4 regions of the Streptomyces sp. NPDC002742 genome follow, and region 4 is predicted to be linked to each of the others. Evidence: riboswitches for the same ligand, from Rfam matches in the RefSeq annotation. Region 4 holds a riboswitch; each other region holds the start of a gene.
What was found. A riboswitch is a leader RNA that binds a small molecule or an ion and turns the genes downstream of it on or off. The one in region 4 is predicted to bind thiamine pyrophosphate.
Positions count from the first base shown of each region.

Region 1 (4,366 bases), on a different contig from region 4:
CCTGCGCGCCGTCGTCTCCGGGGCCACCAGACGCAGCGCGGTCTCCCGGCGGCGTACGGTCGCCGCGTGCACGGCGAGGATCGCCCCCACCGCCACGAACTGGACGATCGTGAGCACCGCCGCCGTCGCGAGATCGAAGATCTCGGAGGTCTGCCGGTAGATCTCGACCTCGAGGGTCGAGAAGGTGGGGCCGCCGAGGATCTGCACCACACCGAACGAGGTGAAGGTGAAGAGGAAGACCATGAGTGCGGCGGCGGCCACGGCCGGCCCGAGCGCCGGCAGCGTCACCCTGCGCCAGGCCGCGAAGCGGGAGGCGCCGAGCACGCGGGCGGCCTCTTCCTGGCGCGGGTCGAGCTGCGACCAGAGCCCGCCGACGGTCCGTACGACGACCGCGTAGTTGAAGAAGACATGCGCCAGCAGGATCGCCCACACCGTGGTGTCCAGGCGTACGCCCCACAGCTCGTCGAGCAGCCCGCCCCGGCCGACCAGCGCGAGGAACGCCGTGCCGACGACCACGGTCGGCAGCACGAAGGGCACCGTGACCACGGCCCGGAGTATCTGCTTGCCCCTGAAATCGAAGCGCGCGAAGACGTACGCGCCGGGGAGCGCCACCAGGAGCGTGAGCGCCGTCGAGGCGAGCGCCTGCCAGGTGGTGAACCACAGCACGTGCCGGATGTCCGGCCGGGTCGCCACGTCCCAGATCCGGCCGAGCTGCCATCCGCCGTCCCCGTGGAGCCCGCGCGAGACGATCGCGGCCACGGGGTAGGCGAAGAAGACCGCGAAGAACGCGACGGGCAGGGCCATCAGCGCGAACCGCGTCACGCCCTGCCCGCGCGCCTTTCCCGAAGCCTTGCCGTCCTCGCCGGTCCCGCCGCCCTCGCCGACCCCGTCGGCCCGGTCCGCGCCGTCCGCGCCGTCGGCTACTTCAGTACGAGCGAGGTCCACGACTTGACCCACTGGTCGCGATCGGCGGCGATCTTCGCGGGCGCCAGGATCTCGGGATCCTTGGCCTGCGGACCGAACCGGGTGAACTCCGCCGGCACCCGCGCCCCCTCACGCACCGGGTAGACGAACATGTTGAGCGGCATGTCCTCCTGGAACTCCTTGGTCAGCAGGAAGTCCAGGAACGCCTTGCCGCCCTTGGCGTTCTTGGCGTGGCTGAGCAGACCCGCGTACTCCACCTGCCGGAAGCAGGTGCCGGCCGCGACCCCGGTCGGGGCGGTGGTGGGCTTCGGCTTGGCGTAGATGACCTCGGCGGGTGGCGACGAGGCGTACGAGACGACGAGCGGGCGGTCGGCCTTGGCCTTCTTGCCGCCGGCGGAACCGGAGAACTCGTCGTTGTACGCCTGCTCCCAGCCGTCCACGACCTTCACCCCGTTGGCCTTGAGCTTCTTCCAGTAGCCCTGCCAGTTGTCGTCGCCGTAGTGCGCGGCGGACCCGAGCAGGAAACCGAGGCCGGGCGAGGACGTGGCGGCGTTCTCGGTCACGAGGAGATTCTTGTACGCGGGCTTGACCAGGTCGTCGAAGGACTGCGGCGGCGCCAGCTTGTGCTCGCTGAAGTAGGCCTTGTCGTAGTTGACGCAGATGTCGCCCGTGTCGATGGGGGTGACCCGGTGCTTGTCCTGGTCGGTCCGGTACTCGGGCATGACCAGGTCCGCGCCCTTGGCCGCGTACGGCTGGAACAGCCCGTTGTCGAGCGCGCGGGAGAGCAGGGTGTTGTCGACGCCGAAGAAGACGTCGCCCTGCGGGTTGTCCTTGGTCAGGATCGCCTTGTTGACGGCCTGCCCGGCGTCGCCGTCCATGAGGACGCGGACCTTGTAGCCGGACCGCTTCTCGAAGTCCTTGAGCACGCTCTTCGACACGAGCCACGAGTCGTGGCTGACGAGCGTGATCGTCTTCGAGTCGCCCGAGCCGGCGGTGTCGGACGAGCCGCACGCGGACAGCGCGGGCAGCGCGACGAGACCGAGCCCGACGGCCAAGGCCGCGAACCGCCTGCCGGCGCTGGTGGTGGTGCTCACTGATTCCTCCTGGGTGACCAGGAAGAGACGCGGCCCCGCCCGGGACCTCTGACGGTTCCCGGGCAGGGCGCAACAGCTTGAGTAATGACCGAACTTCCTACCCAGAATGACCTGGGCAAGGTTCAGAGGGTCTGCGGTCTGTCCCGCACTCTCAGCGCTGTGGCGCTCCCCTGTCGGAATATGAAGATGTCGGAATATGAAGGCGTACTGACCCGACTCAGACTACCGCTCGGTCGCGGCGAGCTGACCACACGCTCCGTCGATCTCCTGGCCCCGGGTGTCCCGGACGGTCACCGGCACGCCATGGGCCGCGATGGCCTCGACGAAGGCCTTCTCGTCCTCGGGCCGCGAGGCGGTCCACTTCGAGCCCGGGGTCGGGTTCAGCGGGATGAGGTTGACATGCACGGGCTTGCCCTTGAGCATCCGCCCGAGCCGGTCACCACGCCACGCCTGGTCGTTGATGTCCCGGATCAGGGCGTACTCGATCGACAGGCGCCGCCCGGACTTCGCCGCGTACTCCCACCCGGCGTCCAGCACCTCGCGCACCTTCCACCGCGTGTTCACGGGTACGAGGGTGTCGCGCAGCTCGTCGTCGGGAGCGTGCAGGGAGATCGCGAGCCGGCACTTGAAGCCCTCGTCGGAGAACCGGTTGATGGCGGGGACCAGCCCGACCGTCGACACGGTGATACCGCGCTGCGAGAGCCCGAGCCCGTCCGGCTCGGAGTCGGTGAGGGCCCGGATCGCCCCGACCACCCGCTTGTAGTTGGCGAGCGGCTCGCCCATCCCCATGAAGACGATGTTGCTCAGCCGCGCCGGACCGCCGGGGATCTCGCCGTCGCGGAGCGCCCGCATACCGTCGACGATCTGGTGCACGATCTCGCCGGTCGACAGGTTCCGGTCGAGGCCGGCCTGTCCGGTGGCGCAGAAGGGGCAGTTCATCCCGCAGCCCGCCTGCGAGCTGATGCACATGGTCACCCGGTCCGGGTAGCGCATCAGCACGGACTCGACGAGCGTGCCGTCGAAGAGCCGCCACAGGGTCTTGCGGGTGGTGTCCTGGTCGGTCGACAGATGCCGTACGACCGTCATCAGCTCGGGAAGCAGTGCCTCCTGGAGCTTGCCGCGCGAGGCGGCCGGGATGTCCGTCCACTCGGCGGGGTCGTGCGCGTACCGGGCGAAGTAGTGCTGCGAGAGCTGCTTGGCACGAAACGGCTTCTCACCGATCGCGGCAACAGCCTCTTTGCGCTCGGCAGGCGTGAGATCGGCAAGGTGCCGCGGCGGCTTCTTGGCTCCGCGCGGCGCTACAAAGGTGAGTTCTCCGGGCTTAGGCATGGCTGTACCAGTGTCGCAGATCGAATGGTGTGACCTGGGGCCCGAACGGTGGGGTGGTGGCCGTCGCTCCCCCGGGTCCGTCCTCGGGCCGCCGCGGGACGGCCCGAGGGCGCCCATGAACGCCCTGGGGGACACCCGCGAACGGCCTACCGGCCACGAGCCGGCCCACTGCGAGCCCCGCGGGGACCCGGGGCCCGGTGGACCCGGCAATCCCGGCCGGCCCCGCGGACCCGCAATCCCGGCCGGCCCGGCAGACCCGGGACCCGGGTTCCGAAGTCCGGCCGGCCCCGGAACCCGGCCCGAGCACCCTCGGTCTCGGTCAGGCGAACTGGCCGGGACGGTAGCTGCCCGCCGGCTGCTGGACGATCACGTTTCCGCGGTTGAAGGCGTTGATGATCGAGATGCAGCACACCAGGGCGGCGAGTTGCTCCTCGTCGTAGTACTTGGCGGCGTTCGCCCAGCACTCGTCCGTGACACCGCCGGCCGCGTCGGCGATCCGCGTGCCCTGCTCCGTCAGCTCCAGGGCGGCCCGCTCGGCGTCGGTGAACACCGTCGCCTCGCGCCAGGCCGCGACCAGGTTGAGGCGCACCGAGGTCTCCCCCGCGGCGGTGGCGTCCTTGGTGTGCATGTCGGTGCAGAAACCGCAGCCGTTGATCTGGCTGGCGCGCAGCTTCACCAGCTCCTGCGTCGCGGCCGGCAGGGTGGAGTCCTCCAGCGCCCTGCCGGCCGCGACGATGTGCTTCGTGAACTTGGCCGCGACCGGGCTGGCGAAGAGGTTCAACCGAGCTTCCATGGTGGGCTCCTGTGTCGTCGTTCGTGGTTACACCCCTTCGACGGAACAGCTCCGCACGATGTGACACGGCTCCATGTGACCTGCGTCTCCCACCACGAGCTCAGGGTTCGCCGTCACAGGACGACAGGCGGGATGCTGCGGTGGAGTCGCACCAAGGCCTAGAATCGAATATGTGTACGAAAAAGCGTCCCGCCTGGAGTACCTGCGCAGTGTCCGCGCCTGGCTG
Region 1 covers NZ_JBIAQF010000016.1:96,745-101,110, reverse strand. The annotation lists gene ACFYW8_RS27665 (ABC transporter permease) at 1-945, opposite strand, end outside; gene ACFYW8_RS27660 (thiamine ABC transporter substrate binding subunit) at 921-2,018, opposite strand; TPP riboswitch at 2,095-2,200, opposite strand; gene rlmN (23S rRNA (adenine(2503)-C(2))-methyltransferase RlmN) at 2,241-3,347, opposite strand; gene ACFYW8_RS27650 (carboxymuconolactone decarboxylase family protein) at 3,667-4,140, opposite strand; partial or broken gene ACFYW8_RS27645 (DUF6233 domain-containing protein) at 4,309-4,366, shown strand, end outside.
Region 1: it holds a riboswitch for thiamine pyrophosphate, as region 4 does, so the genes downstream of both, ACFYW8_RS27660 (thiamine ABC transporter substrate binding subunit) here and thiO (glycine oxidase ThiO) in region 4, are expected to answer to the same signal.

Region 2 (4,366 bases), on a different contig from region 4:
CCGCAGGACACCGCGCCATGACCGGCCGAGGGACGTGGTCCGGGTGTGCGCCCCGGACCACGTCCCTGTGGAGCGGCTCAGTCGGCCAGTGGCAGGTACACGCGGTTGCCCGCCTCGGCGAACTCCTTGGATTTCTGGAGCATCCCCTCAGCGATCTCGTCGGCTGATACCCCCTCAGTCGCCGCACCACCGAACCGCTCCGTGATGCTTTGGCTGATCTTCATCGAGCAGAACTTCGGCCCGCACATGGAGCAGAAGTGGGCCGTCTTGGCAGGTTCGGCCGGCAGGGTCTGGTCGTGGAACTCCCTTGCCGTGTCCGGATCGAGAGCCAGGTTGAACTGGTCCTCCCACCGGAACTCGAAGCGGGCGTCGGAGAGCGCGTCATCCCAATCCTGTGCACCTGGGTGCCCCTTGGCGAGGTCGGCTGCGTGGGCGGCGATCTTGTAGGTGATGACGCCGGTCTTGACGTCGTCACGATCGGGCAGGCCCAAGTGCTCCTTGGGCGTGACGTAGCAGAGCATGGCCGTGCCCCACCAGGCGATCATCGCGGCACCGATGCCGGAAGTGATGTGGTCGTACGCCGGCGCGACGTCCGTCGTCAGCGGGCCGAGCGTATAGAACGGAGCTTCATCACAGATCTCCTGCTGAAGGTCGATGTTCTCCTTGATCTTGTGCATCGGGACATGCCCCGGGCCTTCGATCATCGTCTGTACCTGAAAACGCTTCGCGATCGTGTTGAGTTCCCCGAGCGTCCTCAACTCCGCGAATTGCGCTGCGTCGTTGGCGTCCGCGATGGAGCCGGGCCGCAGACCGTCGCCGAGCGAGTAGGTGACGTCGTACGCGGCGAGGATCTCGCAGAGCTCCTCGAAGTTCTCGTACAGGAACGACTCCTTGTGGTGCGCGAGGCACCATGCCGCCATGATCGAGCCGCCACGCGAGACGATGCCGGTCTTTCGGTTGGCGGTGAGCGGCACGTATGCCAGGCGAACGCCCGCGTGGACCGTCATGTAGTCCACGCCCTGCTCGGCCTGCTCGATGACCGTGTCCTTGTAGATCTCCCAGGTCAGCTCCTCGGCCCGGCCGTCGACCTTTTCCAGCGCCTGATAGAGCGGCACCGTACCGATGGGGACGGGGGAGTTGCGCAGCACCCATTCGCGCGTGGTGTGGATGTTGCGTCCGGTCGACAGGTCCATGACCGTGTCGGCGCCCCAGCGGGTCGCCCAGGTCATCTTCTCGACCTCCTCCTCGATGGAGGAAGTGACCGCGGAATTGCCGATGTTGGCGTTGACCTTCACCAGGAACCGCTTGCCGATGATCATCGGCTCGATCTCCGGGTGGTTGACGTTCACCGGCAGCACCGCCCGGCCGGCGGCGATCTCCTCCCGTACGACCTCGGTGTCGACGTTCTCGCGGATCGCCACGAACTCCATCTCGGGCGTGATCTCGCCGCGTCGCGCGTACGCGAGCTGGGTGACCGCCTGCCCGGCACGTCCCCGGCGCGGCTGGCGCGGCCTCCCGGGGAAAACGGCGTCGAGGTTGCGCAAGCCCCCGCGCGGGGATGTGTGCTTGATCCCGTCGTCCTCGGGGCGGACAGGACGGCCCGCGTACTCCTCGGTGTCTCCGCGGGCGATGATCCAGCTCTCGCGCAGCGGAGCCAGTCCCCTGCGCACCTCGGTGTCGACGGTCGGATCGGTGTACGGGCCGGAGGTGTCGTACAGAGTCACGGACTGACCGTTGGTGAGGTGCACCTGGCGAACCGGCACCCGCAGATCGGAACGCGTGCCCCCGAGGTACGCCTTGTGCCAGCCGATGGACTTCCCGGCCTCGCCGTTCGGGGACGGCGGCGAAGCCCCGTCCGTCTGACTGGAGGCAGACGTGCGTACATCTTTGTTGGTCATGAGACCTACTCCCTACGCCGGCATTACCCGGTAACAGGTTCAGCGGTCGACGCAGCGGCTTCCGTTCGTCGATGTTTCATGTGAAACATCGCGAAGACGGAGGTCAGCGCCCTCTCAGCCCGGTGCTCCGAGCTCCCGCGTGTGCAAAGGTGCCTCCACGCTAGCGTCATATTTGGCGCGGTGAACAGAGGGCCCTTGCCGTCCTTGCGATGATCGGGCGGTGACAACCACCCAGCAGCACCCGTTCCCGCCGCCCGAGCCGCCGCGGCGCCCGGGCTCCGACGACGGCCATGGGCACGGCTCCGGCAACGGGCATGGTCATGGACACGGGCCGGGTGGTGGACCTGGTCCCGGACCGGGCAGTGATCACCACGGTCCCGGCGGCGGACACGGGCCGGATCCCGTCGGTGGCCATGGGGAGGGTCCGAGCGCCGGGCACGGGCACTCGCACAGCCACGGTCCCGCCGCGCCGGTCTCCAAGCATCTGCGCAAGGTCATCGCCGCGGTGCTCATCCCCTTCGCAGCCGCGGTGGCGGTGGGTCTCGTGGTGCTGTGGCCCGGCGGCGCGCCTTCCCACCAGCGCACCGGTGTCGGATTCGACCGGCAGACCCAGCAGGCGACTGTCACCAGGATCGACCAGGTGGACTGCAAGTCCGTGAACGCCTCCGCGGAAACCCCGACGGGCGACACCTCCACCGCCGAGGGATCCTCCGCTCAGCGGCAGGCAGCGGGTAGATGCAAGAAGGCGACGGTCCGGATCGACACCGGCAAGGACAAGGGCCGTACGTTCTTCGAGATCGTTCAGCCGGATCAGTCACGGCAGTTGCATCAGAGCGAGAAGGTCGTCGTCGCGTACGAGCCCTCGGCTCCCAAGGATCTCCAGTACTCGGTCACGGACGCGAACCGGAAGCTGCCCCTGGCGCTGCTCGCCCTGATCTTCGCCGTGGTGGTCGTGGTGATCGGTCGGATGCGCGGCGTCATGGCGCTGGTCGCCCTGGCCATCAGTTTCATGATCCTGAACTTCTTCATCCTGCCCGCGATCCTGCAGGGTTCGAACCCGCTGCTCGTGGCCGTTGTCGGATCCAGCGCGATCATGCTGATCGCGCTCTACATGTGTCATGGTCTGTCGGCCCGGACATCCGTGGCGGTGGTCGGCACCCTTCTCTCACTGGTGCTGATCGGTCTCCTGGGCTCGGTCTTCATCGACTGGGCCGTACTGACCGGCAACACCGACGACAGCACCGGCCTGATCCACGGTCTGTACCCGTCCATCGACATGAGCGGCCTGCTGCTGGCCGGAGTCATCATCGGCTCGCTCGGCGTCCTCGACGACGTGACGGTGACGCAGACGTCGGCGGTCTGGGAACTGCACGAGGCGAATCCCACGATGGGCCGGCGTGGCCTGTACCGCGCGGGCATCCGTATCGGCCGCGACCACATCGCGTCGGTCGTCAACACGCTCGTCCTGGCATACGCGGGCGCCGCGCTGCCGCTGATGCTGCTCTTCTCGATCGCACAGAGCAGCGTAGGAACCGTCGCCAACAGCGAACTGGTCGCTGAGGAGATCGTGCGCACCCTGGTCGGATCGATCGGTCTGGTCGCAGCGGTGCCGGTGACGACCGCGCTGGCCGCCCTGGTGGTCGCCGCGGACCGTGAAGGGGCCGAACCCGTCCCCGTTCAGCCCTCGGCCGCCAGGACGCCGGCACGGAGCGGGAAGGGACGCCGCCGCAAGCACTGAGCCGTCCACCGGAAGCGCTGAAACCATCCTGCATGGACGCCCCTTGTGAGGAAGCGTTACTCCGCTCCGGACTGCCGAGGCTTCAGCCCGCGCTCTGCTCCTCCGCGAGGATGCGGTCGAGCGCCTCGTCGAGGGAGGTGTCGAAACCCGCGAGGGAGCGCTCCTGACCGAGCGGCACCAGCTTGTCCGTCCGGTCGAGAAACGCGACGAGCGGCGCGGCCCCGGACCGGAACAGCGCGTGGTCCCCACCGACCTGAAGCCGGATCAGCACCTCGCCGAACGCCTCCGGGTCGGCCGGAGCGATGTGCACATCGCCGTCACCGCACGGCCTGCCGACTCCGTCGATCAGCAGCTCCCGCCCGAACACCCAGGTCACGGGCGCGTCGCCGGGCAAGTGGAAGGTCAGCCGCACGGCGTACGGATCACCGGTCTCGTATCGCAGCTCGACCGGAATGCGGAAGGACAGCTCCTCGGACACGAGGAAGCTCATCATGACCTCTGCCTGCACCGACTCGCGCATCGCCTACCCCGTCGTTTGCCATCGCCTGGCCAGGAATCATCCCCCTGACACTGCTGGAAATCTTGCTCAACGTGCATGCCGCATTACAAGGAGTGAGTTTTCAGATACTGATAGAGATGGCGAGTGTTCCTAGCAGCCTGCCGACTTCGCTCTGCAACTTCCGTGCCGCGGGCAGCAGTCGGTCGACCTGGTGGGAAGGGAGGGAAAGCG
Region 2 covers NZ_JBIAQF010000006.1:204,231-208,596, forward strand. The annotation lists gene ACFYW8_RS12585 (VOC family protein) at 1-21, shown strand, start outside; gene thiC (phosphomethylpyrimidine synthase ThiC) at 78-1,898, opposite strand; TPP riboswitch at 1,891-2,047, opposite strand; gene ACFYW8_RS12595 (YibE/F family protein) at 2,119-3,636, shown strand; gene ACFYW8_RS12600 (SsgA family sporulation/cell division regulator) at 3,719-4,156, opposite strand; gene ACFYW8_RS12605 (IclR family transcriptional regulator) at 4,257-4,366, opposite strand, start outside.
Region 2: it holds a riboswitch for thiamine pyrophosphate, as region 4 does, so the genes downstream of both, thiC (phosphomethylpyrimidine synthase ThiC) here and thiO (glycine oxidase ThiO) in region 4, are expected to answer to the same signal.

Region 3 (4,366 bases), on a different contig from region 4:
CGGCGGAACGGCTGTGGTCGGTGAAGATGAGCAGGCGGTGGCCGGCGGCGGTCAGCTCGGCGAGCTTCGGCCAGCCCTTGTCACGCACGCCGGTCAGGTCCGGACGGTAGAGGACGTCGGACAGACCGTTCACCCGGGCGAGTTCGGCGCGCAGGACGCCCGGGTCGACGTAGTCCTCCATGAACACGGTGACGAACTGGTCGGGGTGCTGCTTGAGGAAGTCGACCATGCGCTGGAGGTCGACCCAGAGCGCGACCGGCTTGCTGACGAGGGTGCAGCTGTCGTGGCAGAGGATGGCGCCGTCGGGGGTCTGGTGCAGGTCGAGCATGAACCCGCGGACGCCGTCGGTAAGTTGCCGGCTGATACCGCGGGTCTGATTGGGCACCAGGTTGACGAAGGGCGGGGCGAATCCGCCGTCCACGCCGTTGGCGTAGGCATTGTGGGCGGTGAGGAACGTGACCTGGTCCAGGGTGCGTTGGTCCTGCGGCGGCATGGGGCGGGTCGCGGGCTCGACCGGGGTGAGATACCAGGACGCGAGTCCTCCCGGCGGGCCGATCACCAGCTGGGCCGGGTAGTTGGCGCCGTTGGACCTGTCGGCGAGTGTCAAGTACCGGTCCGTTCCCGGGGCCTTGAGCGTGTACTGGTCGGCGCCGTTCGGGGCGACCTCCCACGAGGCGTCGGCGCTCGTACAGGCGACCGTCCGGGCCTGGTCGCCCGAGCGGCCCAGACAACTGCCCGCGGTGTCGGCGCTTTCGAGCACCGAAGAGGAGCCGTTCCGGCGCAGAGTCCACTGCTGGTGGTCCTCGTTGCCCCTGGGATTGTGCTGGACGACCGCGCCCGCGCTGTCGGCGGCGTTCAGTCCCGTGGTGGCGCTCTGGACGTAGTAGGCGCCCCCGACGGGGATCTCGGCGGCGCCGGCCGGAGCGGGAACGGCGAAAACGGTGCTCAGTACGGCGGTGGCGGCGAGCAGGGAGCGTCGGCTCGGTCTCATGGCACGTGATCCCTTCCTATGGGGACCATGAGCATGCCATGTTGCGGGGAGTCATCAGAGGCTCAGGCCAACGCGGTTTCGGCGCGCGGCCGTTCATCCTCGGGGCGAGGTCAGGCGGTGCCGTACGCGGTACCGGGGTGCTCGATCCGCGTGGCGAACGCGGCGATGTCGGCGACCACGCGTTCGGGCTGTTCCCAGTGGACGACATGGCCGGCGCCCTCGTAGGCGACGAAGGCCGCGCCGTGGACGGCGTCCAGGATGGTCTGCTGGTCCTCACGGGGCAGGAACTCGTCCTGTTCGCCCCAGATGACGAGGGTGGGCACCAGGATGCCCGCGAGGGTGCCACCGAGGTCGGCGTCGAGGAGACCGCGCGCGGTCTCCTTCCAGACGTACGCGGGGAGTTTGAGGTTCTCCTCCACCATCGTCTCGATGAAGCCCCGGGCGATCGGGCGGGTCGCCGTGCCCGCCAGGAAGTCCTCGACGAACGCGCGGGGCACGGGGTCGGAGAGATCTTCCAGGGACTTCCCCAGCGCGGCCGCCGCCGGCTTGTCCGCGAGGGTGCCGGGGACGCCGAGCAGAACCAGACCCGCGATGCGGTCGGGGTGACTGCCCGCGACGATCCGGGCCGGTACGCCGCCGCTGGACGCCCCGACCAGGATGGCGCGGGGGATGTCGACCGCGTCCAGGAAGGACACCAGGTCGGCGGCGAAGTCGTCGGGATCGTAGCCCTCCGCGGGCCGGTCGGCATCGCCGTGTCCGCGCTGCGTGGGCGCATAGCCGTGCAGGGACGCCGGCAGGCGCCTGAGAAGGGGCTCGAAGGACCACCAGGAGTCGGCCAGACCGTGCACGAGGACGACCGGTGTACCACTGGGGTAGCCGGCTTCGGCGTACGGGAGGGTGGGCCCTTCCCGCAGTTGCGCGGACTTCAGGGAGATCACGGTCACGGCACTCTGCCTCCTTCCGCCCGGCCACCGGGGTCCGGGAACCCTGGAACGGAGAGCGAGCGGCGATCACTTCCGACAGTACCGAGGGGCGACGCGCGGCGCCCCGCGAAAGGCCCGGTCGGGGCGCTCGGACGAAGCCGACTGTGCCGGCGGGCACTGGCCCGGGTGGGTGACTCCAGCACCGCGGACGGCCATCTCGGCCGTGCGCAGGGGCCGCCCTGCACAGGAGCCGCCCTACGCAGGGACCGCCGAGCACGACAGCCGTCGTGCTCGGGAGCCGTCCTGCTCGGGAGCCGTCGCGCACGGGAGCCGTCGTACCCACGACCTGGGGGATGGGGTTAATGTGTCCGTCGTAGTACCGGACACGGGGTGCCCCGTCCGAGGGCTGAGATCACACCCGTCGAACCTGAACCAGTTCGTACTGGCGGAGGGATGTCTTCCATGCCATTGGCGCATGTTTCCGACGGGCTGCCCGTCGACGGCCGGCCCGCCGTCTTCGACGGACGGATGCCCGCCGCTCCCGGCGACCTGCGGGTGGAGGGACACGGCATCGAGCCGGTCCCCGAGAACAACCGGTACGGCGGGGCCGGGCGCCTGTTCACGGTGTGGTTCGCTCCGAACCTGACGATGACGGGCGTGTTCACCGGCACCATCGGTATCGCGCTCGGTCTGGACTTCGCCACCGCGCTGGCGGCTGTCGTCCTCGGGACCGTGCTCGGCGCGCTGCCCACCGCCTACCTCAGCACCTGGGGCGGCCTCACCGGCACTGGCCAACTACCGCTCGCACGGCTCGCGTTCGGCCGCGCCGTGGTGCTGCCGGGGATGCTCCAGTGGCTGTCCTCGGTCGCCTGGGACGCGCTGATCGGCCTGTTCGGCGGGGACGCGCTGGCGCGGCTGTGCGGCTGGCCGTTCTGGCTCGGCGTGCTCGTGATGATGCTTGCCCAGGGGGCGCTCGGCGTCCTCGGCTACGAGGCCATCCACCGCCTGCAGATCGTGATGACGTTCGCGCTAGCCATCGCCTTCGCGGTGATCGCCTGGCGCATGCTCGACGGCGTCCACCCGGCCGCGACAGGGACGGCGACCGGCGCCGATCGCGCGGGCGCGTTCGTGCTCACCAGCACCATCGCGCTCAGCCTCTCGCTGTCCTGGGCGCCGTACGCCGGTGACTTCAGCCGCTATCTGCCGCGTACGACGTCCCGACCGCGGATGTTCTGGTGCACCCTGCTCGGCCTCGTCGCGTCCTTCGTCGCCGTGCAGGTCCTCGGGCTGTGGGGCGCGTCGGTGCTGACCGACCAGACGGCGGCGGGCGTGGACGCGCTGCTGGGCGGCGGGGCCGCGGGCGCGTTCGGGTTGCTGGCCGTGGCACTGGCGGCGGTGTGCAGCAACGCGATGAACGACTACAGCGGTTCACTCGCCCTGCAGACCCTGGGCGTGCGGATACCGCGCCCGGTGGCCGCCGCCCTGGCCGCCGGGCTCGGTTTCCCGCTGGTGCTGTGGATGCACGCCGCCGACACCACGGCCCGCTTCCAGAACGTGCTGCTGTTCGTGGGGTATTGGATCCCCGGGTTCGTCGCGATCGTCGTCGTCGACTGGATCGCCCGCGGGCGGGAGCGTGGGGGCGTCCCGTTCGACGTCGCCGCCGAGATCTCCCTTCCGCGCCCGGTATGGCCGTCACTGGTTGCCTTCGTCGCGGCGTTCGGCGCGGCCGTGCCGTTCATGGACACCGGCCTGTACGTCGGTCCGGTGGCCGAGGCGCTGCACGGCGCGGACCTCTCCTACTACGTGGCGTTCCTCGTCGCCCTCGCCCTCTACGCCCCGCTCCGGCTGCGCCGCCGCGCCTGAGGGCCCTTCGTCGCTCCGCCGGTCGAGGGCCCCACGCCCGAAGCCGTATCCGAGAGGAACAACTCCTGTGACCACGCCGCCCCGCGTCCTGACGATCGCCGGATCCGACTCCGGCGGTGGCGCCGGGATCCAGGCCGACCTGAAGACGATGCTCGCGCTGGGCGCCCACGGCATGAGCGTGCTCACCGCGGTGACCGCGCAGAACTCCGTCGGTGTGCAGGGTGCTTGGGAGCTGTCCGAGGAGGCTGTGCGCGCCCAGTACCGCAGCGTGGTCGACGACATCGGCGTACAGGCCGTGAAGACCGGGATGCTCTCGTCGCCCGGCCTGGTCACGACTGTCGCCGAGTTGCTGTCCGACGTGGGCGCCCCCGTCGTCGTGGACCCGGTGAGCGTCTCGAAGCACGGGGACCGGCTGTTGGCCGACGACGCGCTGGACGCCGTACGGACCCGGTTGCTGCCGCGGGCGACGGTGGCCACCCCGAACCTCGACGAGGTCGCGCAGCTCACCGGGGTGAAGGTGAAGGACGAGGAGGGCATGCGCGGGGCCGCCGACCGGCTGCTCGCGTTCGGTCCCCGTTGGGTGCTGGTG
Region 3 covers NZ_JBIAQF010000002.1:485,247-489,612, reverse strand. The annotation lists gene ACFYW8_RS04965 (phospholipase) at 1-991, opposite strand, end outside; gene ACFYW8_RS04960 (alpha/beta fold hydrolase) at 1,102-1,935, opposite strand; TPP riboswitch at 2,291-2,385, shown strand; gene ACFYW8_RS04955 (purine-cytosine permease family protein) at 2,377-3,777, shown strand; gene thiD (bifunctional hydroxymethylpyrimidine kinase/phosphomethylpyrimidine kinase) at 3,845-4,366, shown strand, end outside.
Region 3: it holds a riboswitch for thiamine pyrophosphate, as region 4 does, so the genes downstream of both, ACFYW8_RS04955 (purine-cytosine permease family protein) here and thiO (glycine oxidase ThiO) in region 4, are expected to answer to the same signal.

Region 4 (4,366 bases):
GTCCAGGATCACCGGCACGCGCGCGTGCTCGACGATCAGCTGGAAGTTGTGCGGGTTGCGGATCCCGAGCCCGGACCCGATGGGTGAGCCGAGCGGCATGATCGCCGCGCAGCCGACATCCTCCAGCTTGCGCGCCAGCACCGGGTCGTCGTTCGTGTACGGCAGCACGGTGAAGCCGTCGTCGACCAGCGTCTCCGCCGCGTCGAGCAGTTCGATCGGGTCGGGCAGGAGGGTGCGCTCGTCGGCGATGACCTCCAGTTTGACCAGGTCGGTGCCCAGCGCCTCGCGCGCCAGCCGGGCGGTCAGCACGGCCTCACCGGCGGTGTAGCAGCCGGCCGTGTTCGGCAGGACGCGGATGCCCAGCCGGTCGAGCACCGACAGGACCGAGCCGTGCACGGACGCGTCCACGCGCCGCATCGCGACCGTCGTCAGCTCCGTGCCGGACGCCACCAGGGAGCGCTCCAGCACGTCGAGGCTGGGCGCACCGCCCGTCCCCATGATCAGCCGGGAAGCGTAGGCCGTACCACCGAGGACGAAGGGATCGTCGGCCATGGGTCAGCCTCCTTGGACGGCGGTGAGGACTTCCACGCGGTCGCCCTCGGTGAGGGAGGTGGACGACCACTGCGCGCGCGGGACGACGGTTTCGTTCAGGGCGGCGGCCACTCCGGCCGGTGCCGGGGTGAGCGTCGCGACGAGCGCGTCGAGAGCGGTTCCCGCGGCGATCCGCTGCCGCTCCCCGTTGACGACGATGTTCATGCGGGCTGCTCCGTGAGGGCGGTGGCGCCGAAGCGCAGGGGCGTGAAGGGGCGGGCTTCGGCGGGGAGTTCGCCGGTGGCGAGGGCATGGGCCATCGCGTCGCCGGTGACGGGTGTCAGGAGCACGCCGTTGCGGAAGTGCCCGGTGGCCAGCAGCAGTCCGTCCAGTGCCGTCGGACCGAGCAGCGGCGCGTTGTCGGGGGAGCCGGGGCGCAGCCCGGCACGGGTCTCGGTGAGCGGCAGCTCGGTGATCCCGGGGACCAGCTCGTGGGCGTCGCGCAGCAGCTCGTAGACGCCGCCCGCCGTCACGGTGGTGTCCCAGCCCAGCTCCTCGCTGGTCGCGCCGACCACGAGCTCGCCGTTCCGGCGCGGCACGAGGTAGACGTGACTGCCGCGCACCACGGCCCGCACGGTGCGGTTGAGGAAGGGCGCGTACCGCTGGGGCACGGTCAATCGCAGCACCTGCCCCTTGACCGGGCGCACCGGCGGCCGGGCGTCGTCGGGGACGCCCGCCAGCCGCCCGCTGAGGCTGCCGCCGGCGAGCACCACCTGGCCCGCGGTGAGTTCGGTGCCGTCCGTGGTGACCACTCCCGCGGCCCGGTCCCCCGCGAGCGCCAGGCGCTCCGCCCAGGTCCGGTGCAGGACCACTCCGGCCCGCTCGCACGCCGTGACCAGGGCTGCCGCGAGGCGCCGCGGGTCGATCTGGTGGTCACCGTCGACCCGAAGACCCCCGCGCACGCCCGGTGCGAGCATCGGCTCCAGGCGGCGGCACTCACGACCGCTCAGCCACTCCGACTCCAGCCCCGACCGGACCTGCAGAGCGTGCAGTTCCCGCAGGTGGGCGCGGTCGTCGGCGTCCAGCGCGACGGCCAGCGTGCCGCACCGGCGGTATCCGAGATCCTGGCCGGTCGCCTCGGTCAGTTCGGCGGCGAAGTCCGGATAGCGGCGCGCGGAGGCGAGGTTGAGACCCAGCAGGGTCTCCTCGCCGAAGTGCAGTTCCGTGACGGCGGCGAGCATTCCGGCCGCGACCTGGGCGGCCCCGCCCCCCGGCTCCGGGTCCACGAGCGCGGTGGTGAACCCGCGTTGCGCGGCCCGCCAGGCCGTCACCAGACCGATGATTCCGCCCCCGATGACGAGGACGTCTGACGAACGCGTGGGCGACATGGGCGTCCAGCCCCTCCCTTCGCCGGCATGACCCGGATCAGGTTCGTACGGTCGGAGGCCGCCCCAGCCTCCCTCTCAGCCCGGTGCGTCCGGGCTCCCGCGAGTGCTTTACGTTGGCCACCCTAGCCCGCCCCGCTCCGTCTCAGTAAGGGAGCCTCCGCCCATGGCACGACCGCTCGACGGCCTCGTCCTCGCCCCCGTCGCCGACCAGGCGCCGGGCCAGGTCGGCACCCGCACCCGGTTCGCCTACCACGAGCGGGACGGCACGGTCTGGGCCGACTACGCGGGCGGCGACATCGTCCGCGGGCACCTCGTGGGCACCCGTGAGGGCGACCGCCTCGACTTCCGGTACGTACAGCTCAAGCGCGACGGGACCACCGCCTCGGGCCACTGCGTGTCCCTCGTCGTGGAACTGCCCGACGGACGCGTGCGGCTGGAGGAGACCTGGACGTGGGAGTCGCGGAAGGGCGCGGGGACGAGCGTGGTGGAAGAGCTGCGCGAGACGAGCCGTGTGGAACAGGTCACCGAGCACGTCCGCTGACTGACGAACGGTCAGGTGTCTATGGTGATCAGGTGAGTGAGCAGACGCAGGCACGGTCTCAGTCGCAGGGGCCCACGGCACGGCGGGTCGTCGTGGTGGGCGCGGGCATGGCCGGGGTGCAGACCGCGGTCGCCCTGCGCGAGCAGGGTTTCAGGGGCACCGTCACGCTGATCGGCGCTGAGCCGCATCAGCCGTACGACCGGCCGCCGCTGTCCAAGGCCGTCCTGCTGGGCAAGGCCGAGGGCTCCGCCTTCGACATCGACTTCGAGGCACTGGACATCGACCTGTGGCTCGGCCGCGAGGCGCTCGGCGTGCGCCCCGGCGACCACGAACTGGACACGGCCGCGGGGCCCGTCCCGTACGACGTCCTGGTCGTCGCCACCGGCGCCGAACCGATCCAGCTGCCCGGCGCCGAAGGCGTGCCCGGAGTGCATCTGCTGCGCACCCTGGACGACGCCGACCGGCTGCGTCCCGTTCTCACCCGGCAGCACGACATCGTGGTGGTCGGCGCGGGCTGGATCGGCGCCGAGTTCGCCACGGCCGCCCGCGAGGCGGGCTGCGCGGTCACCGTCGTCGAGGCCGCCGACCGGCCGCTCGCCGGCGCCCTGCCCGCCGAGGTGGCCGCCCCGATGGCCGCCTGGTACGCGGACAGCGGGGCCACGCTGCGCACCCACGCGCGCGTGCAGCGCATCGAGCCGGGCGCGGTGATCCTGGACGACGGCTCCCGGGTGCCCGCGGGCGCCGTCGTGGTCGGGATCGGGGCGCGGCCCGCGACCGCCTGGATCGCCGGCTCCGGCATCGAACTCGGCGCCCACCGCGAGATCGTCGCCGACGACCACCTGCGCACCTCCCTGCCGGACGTCTACGCGGTCGGCGACTGCGCCTCCTTCCCGTCGGGACGCTACGAGGACCGGCTCCTCGTCCACCACTGGGACAACGCCCTCCAGGGCCCCCGCACGGTCGCCCTGAACATCGTCGGAGAGGCGCCCGCCGCCTACGACCCCGTGCCGTACTTCTGGTCCGAGCAGTTCGGCCGCTTCGTGCAGTACGTCGGCCACCACGCGCCCGACGACACCCTGGCGTGGCGCGGCGACCCCTCGGGTGCCTCCTGGTCGGTGTGCTGGCTCCGCGAGACCCGTCTGGTCGCCCTCCTGGCGGTGGGCCGCCCGAGGGATCTCGCCCAGGGCCGCCGGCTCATCGAGGCGGGCGCCCTCATGGATCCGGAGCTGCTCGCGGACCCGTCGAGGCCGCTGAAGGGCGCCACGGCCTGATCCGTCACCCCAGGTCGGACGCCCTTGGCTTCCGACTGTCGGTCCGGGATGGCAGGCTTGTCCCGTGACCGAGATTGACGCAAAGATCGATGCTCTCGTCCCCGCCTGGCTCACCCTCCCCGATATTGCCGAACAGTTCGGCATCGAGGTGACGCGCGTCCGGCAGCTGGTCAAGGACGGCCAGCTGATCGCCGTACGCCGTGGTGAGAACCGCGCGCTGCACGTCCCCGCCGACTTCATCGACGCGGACGAGCAGAAGGTCGTCAAGGGCCTGGCCGGCACCCTGACGCTCCTGAGGGACGACGGCTTCTCCGACGAAGAGGCCCTCGAGTGGCTCTTCACCCCCGACCCGAGCCTGCCCGGCACCCCCGCGCAGGCTCTGAGCGAGAATCGCGGCACGGAGGTGAAGCGCCGCGCCCAGGCGCTCGCCGTCTGACCTGAACGCGACCGTCCGGCACGGGGAGCGCGGCGGCGGGACCATCCCGGCCGCCGCACTCCCCGCGCACCGACCAACGGGGGATCCACGAATGCCCGAGAACGCCGCCACGACCAGACAGGGCCGGCTCGCCGACGCCCGCGTCTACCTGTGCACGGACGCCCGCAGGCGGCAGGGCGACCTCGCCGGGTTCCTCGAC
Region 4 covers NZ_JBIAQF010000008.1:307,900-312,265, reverse strand. The annotation lists gene ACFYW8_RS17125 (thiazole synthase) at 1-552, opposite strand, end outside; gene thiS (sulfur carrier protein ThiS) at 556-756, opposite strand; gene thiO (glycine oxidase ThiO) at 753-1,919, opposite strand; TPP riboswitch at 1,917-2,030, opposite strand; gene ACFYW8_RS17110 (hypothetical protein) at 2,083-2,460, shown strand; gene ACFYW8_RS17105 (NAD(P)/FAD-dependent oxidoreductase) at 2,493-3,731, shown strand; gene ACFYW8_RS17100 (Rv2175c family DNA-binding protein) at 3,796-4,167, shown strand; gene thiE (thiamine phosphate synthase) at 4,259-4,366, shown strand, end outside.